DNA from 2 places in the Bacillus sp. T-10(2022) genome. Region 2 is predicted to be linked to the other one. Evidence: riboswitches for the same ligand, from Rfam matches in the RefSeq annotation. Region 2 holds a riboswitch; the other holds the start of a gene.

Region 1 (3,803 bases), 2.5 Mb from region 2:
GCCATTCCCTATTCCAAAGAAGATAAGGCCAACGCCGGCAACGATCATCAATACAATCGTTATGATTTTTATAAGCGCAAACCAGAATTCAAATTCCCCGAAGGATTTGACGGAAATGAGGTTGGCCGCCCCCAAGATGACCATGGCGACCACACCTGGTATCCAGGCCGGTAACTCCGGGAACCAATATTGCATATACAACCCAACCGCGATGATTTCGGACATTCCGACGATTACCCATTGAAACCAATTGCTCCAAGCAGTCATATAACCTGCCAAAGGATGTATATAGCTGCTCGCAAAGGTTGCAAATGAACCTGTAGTCGGTTCTAAATAAAGCATCTCACCCATGGAACGCATGATGAAAAATATAAAAATACCTGCGATGGCATAAGCAAGCATTACAGAGGGCCCGGTCCATTTGATCGTGCTCGCCGATCCCATGAATAACCCGACACCGATGGTTCCGCCCAAAGCTATCATTTGAATGTGACGTGCTTCCAGCCCTCTCTTTAATTCCTTGTTCGACATGTTTAACTCCCCCAGATGCAATATCGGTAATGCTTTTCTATCCTTACCACGAACGACTCTCTATTAATTATTGCGATTAGAAATGCTCTATCGAAGAAAAAATATCAATAACACTTCAATTATGTTTTCTTATCTTATAATAGTAAATATTCTGTAAAAATACAATTGTATTTTTGAAATAAACAGTTGCCAAATATATCTTGGCAATTTCCCTAATCTAAAAATATCATTTCAAAAAAATGATGATCAATATTTCATAATAGTGATCATCCAAAAAATAAATTTTTCAAGTACCTTAATAAAAATTAAGATCACTATAAAACTGCAGATATTGCCTTTTTCACTTCAAAAAAACTTGTTGACCTACCGAAAAATAGATGATAGAATTCCAATATTATTTTATAAGCATAATGAATGATTCAGCAGTGGTAGATTATCACTGACGACATTTATTCACAACCGCATACAAGCAAGCGATGAATGCTATGGATGACACTATAGCAGGAGCAGCTTCTGGAGAGACTGTACAAGATGCAGCGCCGAAGGATTCACAATCTCAGGCAAAAGGACAGAAGAGTAACGAATGATAAAATTGTTATTCTGAACCCTTTAAGAGATTGGTATTATCCAATCTCTTTTTTTTATTGTCCATTTTGTGGTTGGACTAAAAACAACAGCTTTAAAACCAATGGGAAAGGCAAGCTGGACGAAAAAATCACGTCCCTCTCTCCAAGACCATGCAGGTAAACTCATTCACTACCAAGACAATAAAAAAACGGGGGCGTAGGAATTGGCTAAACAAGAATTAAAAAGAGATTTAAAAAATAGACATGTACAACTGATTGCAATAGGAGGAACCATTGGCACCGGATTATTTTTAGGTTCCGGAAAAGCCATACAATTGGCAGGTCCTTCTATTTTATTTTCCTATCTTATAATAGGGATTGCCTTGTTTTTTGTGATGAGGGCACTAGGTGAATTGCTCTTATCCAATGCAGGGTATGCATCATTCACTGAATTTGCAACCGAATATGTCGGTCCATGGGCCGGCTTCGTGACAGGCTGGACATATTGGTTCTGTTGGATTATGACCGCAATGGCCGATATCATAGCTGTCGGCGTCTATATACAATATTGGTTCGATATCCCTCAATGGATTCCGGCTCTAATATGCCTGGTCATTCTTTTAGGATTGAACCTATTGACCGTTAAGTTATTTGGTGAATTGGAATTCTGGTTTGCCATCATTAAAGTAATTACGATCATCGCCTTGATCATCGTGGGAATCATCCTTTTGATCATCGGCTTCAATACCAATACCGGAACGGTTTCCCTAACCAACCTATGGAATCATGGGGGCATGTTCCCCAATGGCATTTCCGGATTCCTGTTATCTTTACAACTGGTCGTCTTCTCATTTGTCGGTGTCGAATTGGTCGGGGTTTCCGCAGCAGAAACGGCAAACCCGAGAAAGAACATTCCATCTGCCATCAATAAAATCCCTGTCCGGATTTTACTTTTCTATGTTGGTGCACTATTCGTCATTCTCTGCGTCAACCCATGGACACAACTGGATGCCACGAGCAGCCCATTTGTAGAGGTCTTTGCGTTAATCGGCATTCCTGTCGCTGCAGGGATCATCAACTTCGTCGTTTTGACTTCCGCTGCTTCTGCATGCAACAGCGGTTTATTTTCAACGAGCCGAATACTTTATACGTTAAGCAGGAATGGCGAAGCCCCTGCTAAACTGGAAAAATTAAATAAACAGGCGGTTCCGGGCAATGCCTTATTAACATCCACAATCGTTGTATCAATAGGGGCATTATTAAGCAAGCTGATACCGGAACAGGCATTTACTGTCGTGACGACCATCAGTGCCATCTGTTTCATATGGGTATGGAGCATTATCTTGATCTCCCATATCAAATATTCGAAAACAAGGCCTGACCTAAGAGCCGAATCGACTTTCAAGGCTCCTTTTACACCCTTTGTCAATTACGCCATTTTAGGATTATTCCTGTTCATCCTTATTGTTATGCTATTCGCTGAAGCTACACGACTATCACTGCTCTTGACCCCACTCTGGTTCATACTCTTGGTGATACTATATAACTATCGGAAAAAAAGATAGCTAAAGGAAAAAAGCCTTGAACTCACTATGAATTCAAGGCTTTATCTGTCTTATGAACATATCAGGGTTCGGCTGTCTGCGCACAGTTGCTCAAATATATCAGGCAACTGCATTAAATTTTATATCAAAATAGTGTAAGCTAATATATATTATCGGACCTTTTCCGTCATGTATGAATTTTTCATTCCGGTTTGGTTCACCCATCCATCAGTGGCATTGAAGAATAAACCCCATTGGTGGGCGTTTCACTTTATTAAAACGGAGGGGTTTGTTTATGAAGATTATATATATTCTTACTCTAGTTCCTTTTATAGGCATACTAGGATTTCTGCCTTTTGTTAATAAAATAGAACCATATGTATTAGGGATGCCTTTCAATATGTTCTGGATGGCTATGTGGGTGGTCCTTACCTCTGCCATACTGGGCATCATGTATAAGCTGGATCCCAGGAATCGGGAAGGTGACCAGGAATGAATATTGCTCTCTTAATCATTTTAGCATTCTTACTTCTATCGATATTTTTAGGCATACGCTCTTCAAAAGGAAAAGATATGGACTTGGAACAATGGACGGTGGGCGGACGCGGTTTTGGTGCGATATTCGTCTTTCTGCTGATGGCCGGGGAAATCTATACGACCTTCTCCTTCCTTGGCGGCAGCGGCTGGGCTTATGGCAAGGGCGCACCCGCTCTATATGTTCTAATTTACATTACTTTGTCTTACGTATTATCCTATTGGCTCCTGCCGGAAATTTGGAGATATGCCAAGGAAAATAAACTGATGTCTCAATCCGATTTCTTTGTAAGCAAATATAAGAGTCCCGGTTTAGGAGTTTTGGCTGCGCTTGTCGGTGTGGTGTCGATGATTCCAGTGATCGTCGTGCAGCTGAAAGGATTGGGGATCATTGTCTCAGAAGCATCTTATGGTGCCATCTCTATGTCTGAGGCAGTTTGGATGGGGGCGATCAGCCTTACCATTTATGTGATGATCTCCGGTATACACGGATCAGTTTGGACAGCGGTCATTAAAGATATCATGATGGTTGCCATAATAGGATTTTTGGGGATTTATCTGCCGATTCATTACTTTGGCGGATTTCAGCCGATGTTTGAAGCGATTGATGCGGCCAAGCCTGGTTTTC
Region 2 (3,803 bases):
ATCAATAATGATGAAGTCGTATTCCTGCTTGAAAATGATATCTCGATGTGGAGCGCGTTTCGCTGTATCAATGGATGAAATGACCACATCACAGGAGTCCCAAACATAACTTTTTCTCTGAACGACTGCCGGTATATGGAACTTGGTATTCAATTCAAAAGCCCATTGTGTGACAAGGGAAGCCGGAACAAGGATCAAAACTTTTTTTACAAGGCCCCTAATCATATACTCTTTTAGGATCAATCCAGCTTCAATTGTTTTTCCGAGCCCTACCTCATCAGCTAAAATGGCCTTTCCATTCATCTTTTCCACCACTTGCTTGGCTGCTTCCAATTGATGCGGAAGCGGGGTTAACTGCGGAAGGTGCTTGGGCGCCTGTAAACCTTCAAAATCAGGGATGATAAGATTTTCCTCCATTTGAACCGCCAGCTTATAAAGCTCCCAATTTCCCCATGGACCGTCATTTTCCATCTTTTGCAGAAACTCGTCATTCCATTCAGAATTAAAGGATATATTGATTTTCATAGAAATAACTCCCTCTTAAATCATAATTTCCTTAATAAAAGGTCAAAACCCGAACATTTCATATGTGAAGTAAGAAAAATATTTCTCTTCAAAAGATATTGCAGAGATAAGTTTCTTAGGGTAGGATATAAGTATATTTAGAAAATTCCAATTTCCAAACGCTACAAAGAATCTTTGTACATCGATTTTGCAGTTCGCGTTTTCTTAGTATGGGCTTTAGGCTCCTAATTTATCCAAAATTACTGAAGGAGACCGATCAAACGGTTTCTGAAGTTTCAGGAGAATTGGCAGAGAATGCATTCCACGATGATCAGGGGTTTTACCGATGCTTGGTGGCTTATTGGCTTCCTTTCATTGGTAGACCATTTATATGCGGGTGAAGATAAGGGGAGAGACTACGGATGTAGCGCCGAAGGAGCAAACTTAGCAGTGAATCTCTCAGGCAAAAGAACTCTTATTGGACGCAACTCTGGAGAGCGCCGCCCATTTTGGGACGGCCACCAAAGGGGAAAACCTATTACATAGGTAAACTTTCAGGTTTCAGGACAGAGAAAAAGCTCAAACGGGCTTTCTCTGTCCTTTTTTGTGCTTTTTTCACATCATGAATCAGGATATCTGATGCGTAATGACAAGAAGCTTTTGATAATGAAGCCAATTAATTTTAAAAAATCTGAAGGGGGTCATTTTTTGACCAATTTAAAAAGAACACCACTATTTGAGGTTTATCGTGAATACGGAGGTAAAACGATTGATTTTGGCGGCTGGGAACTTCCTGTCCAATTTTCGGGTATAAAGGACGAACATGAAGCCGTACGTACAAAAGCGGGGTTATTCGATGTTTCCCATATGGGAGAAGTCGATGTTAAGGGTCCCGGGAGCCTTTCCTTTTTACAGAAGATGCTGACTAATGATATATCAAAGCTGAAACAGGGTGGTGCCCAATATACCGCCATGTGTTATGAAAACGGAGGCACGGTTGATGATCTCATCGTGTATAAAAGGGCTGAGGATGACTATCTGCTCGTGGTCAATGCAGCGAACACAGAAAAAGATTTCAATTGGCTGCAAGCTCATTTAACGGAAGATGTCCAAATTAAGAATGTATCTAGTGACTATACACAGCTGGCACTTCAAGGACCATCTGCAGAGAAGATTTTACAAAAACTATCGGGAAATACTGCTTTAAATGAAATTGGATTTTTCAAGTTCAAGGAAAATGTCATGATTAACGGTATCTCCACGATGGTATCCCGTACTGGATACACTGGTGAGGATGGCTTTGAGATATATAGTGACAGTGAAAATGGTCCTGCCCTTTGGAAGGCGATTATGGATGCCGGAAAGGAAGAGGGGGTTCAGCCGATTGGTTTAGGTGCTCGTGATACCCTGCGTTTTGAAGCGAAACTGCCGTTGTATGGGCAGGAGCTTTCAGCGGACATCACCCCGATAGAAGCCGGGATTGGTTTTGCAGTAAAAGTGGATAAGGAAGTTGATTTTTTCGGGAAAGCCGTTCTTGCTGAGCAAAAGGAGAAAGGAGCTCCCCGCAAGCTTGTGGGAATTGAAATGATTGACCGTGGCATTCCACGTCATGGGTATAAGGTCTACAGCGGTGATAAAGTCATTGGTGAGGTCACGACCGGTACCCAATCACCAACGTTGAAGAAAAACGTGGGTTTGGTACTTATCCATAAGGAATTTTCGGTGCTGGATGCGGAAGTCGAAGTGGAAATCCGTTCCAAACGTTTGAAAGCCGTTATAATACAAACACCTTTTTATAAAAAACCACGTAAATAGAGGGGAATGGTCATTAGATGAAACATCGTTATTTACCCATGACAGAGCAAGATAAACAAGAAATGCTGAAAGTGATAGGTGTATCCACTGCTGAAGAACTTTTCAATGATATCCCTGAAAGCGTTCGTTTTCAAGGAGAATACGATATCAAGCCTGCTAAATCGGAACCTGCATTAATGAAAGAATTATCAAGGCTTGCTGCCAAGAATGCGGATCTTAAAAACTATGCTTCCTTCCTTGGTGCGGGTGTCTATGACCATTATGCACCGATCATCGTCGATCATGTTCTATCCCGTTCTGAATTTTATACGGCGTATACACCTTATCAGCCTGAAATTTCACAGGGCGAGCTTCAGGCCATCTTTGAATATCAAACGATGATATGTGAATTGACGGGCATGGATGTGGCTAACTCCTCCATGTATGACGGCGGAACAGCGCTGGCTGAAGCAGCCATGCTTGCTTCAGGACAGACACGACGCAAGAAGATTCTCATTTCAGGAGCCGTTCATCCTGAATCAAAAGAAGTCGTGAAGACCTATGCGAAAGGGCAACGCGTGGAAGTGATCGAAATTCCTTATAAAGACGGTGTGACGGACTTAGCTGCTTTAAGGGAATTGGCGAATGAGGACATTGCAGGAGTGATCGTGCAATATCCAAACTTTTTTGGCCGCATCGAGCCATTGAAAGAAATGGAAGAAATCATTCATGGAGTCAAGTCGATGTTTATCGTTTCAAGTAATCCGCTTGCATTGGGAGCTTTGACATCTCCTGGTGCACTTGGTGCAGATATCGTAACGGGGGATGCTCAGCCATTCGGCATTCCAGCGGCATTCGGTGGACCTCATTGTGGATATTTTGCCGTTACTAATAAACTTGTTCGGAAAGTTCCGGGCCGACTCGTCGGTCAAACGGTGGATGAAAATGGAAAAAGGGGATTTGTACTGACGCTTCAAGCTCGTGAACAGCACATTCGCCGTGACAAAGCCACATCCAACATTTGTTCCAATCAAGCTTTGAATGCCTTGGCAGCTTCTGTTGCAATGACCGCGCTTGGTAAAAAGGGTGTCAAAGAAATGGCCGTGCAAAATATTCAAAAGGCGCATTATGCGAAAAAAGCAATTATGGCAAAAGGGGTGGAAGTGATATTCGACGGTCCTTCGTTCAATGAATTTGTCATTAAACTGCCTGCTTCGTTTTCAGAAATCAATAAAAACCTTTTTGAAAAAGGGATGATCGGCGGCTTTGATTTAGGGACGGTTTATCCTGAGCTGAAAGACCATATGCTGGTTGCGGTAACTGAACTTAGAACAAAAGAAGAAATTGATGCACTTGCGCAGGAATTGGGGGATCAACATGAATAATAAAGATCAATCACTCATTTTTGAAATCAGTACTTCCGGTCGAATCGGGTACAGTCTGCCAGAAATGGATGTTGCAACTATTCCGCTCGAAGAAATTCTTCCTGCCGACTACATCCGTGA

Evidence for each region. Region 2 has a riboswitch for glycine ahead of gcvT (glycine cleavage system aminomethyltransferase GcvT). Riboswitches for the same ligand answer to the same signal wherever they lie in the genome.
Region 1: linked by a shared signal. The riboswitch ahead of OSJ91_RS03270 (amino acid permease) and the one ahead of gcvT (glycine cleavage system aminomethyltransferase GcvT) in region 2 are both predicted to bind glycine.

Annotation. Positions count from the first base shown of each region.
Region 1 is NZ_CP113518.1:684,773-688,575, reverse strand. It holds gene OSJ91_RS03275 (amino acid permease) at 1-531, opposite strand, end outside; glycine riboswitch at 1,035-1,113, shown strand; gene OSJ91_RS03270 (amino acid permease) at 1,322-2,662, shown strand; gene OSJ91_RS03265 (DUF3311 domain-containing protein) at 2,937-3,137, shown strand; gene OSJ91_RS03260 (sodium:solute symporter family protein) at 3,134-3,803, shown strand, end outside.
Region 2 is NZ_CP113518.1:3,775,832-3,779,634, reverse strand. It holds gene OSJ91_RS18415 (DEAD/DEAH box helicase) at 1-525, opposite strand, end outside; glycine riboswitch at 902-989, shown strand; glycine riboswitch at 993-1,076, shown strand; gene gcvT (glycine cleavage system aminomethyltransferase GcvT) at 1,213-2,319, shown strand; gene gcvPA (aminomethyl-transferring glycine dehydrogenase subunit GcvPA) at 2,337-3,683, shown strand; gene gcvPB (aminomethyl-transferring glycine dehydrogenase subunit GcvPB) at 3,676-3,803, shown strand, end outside.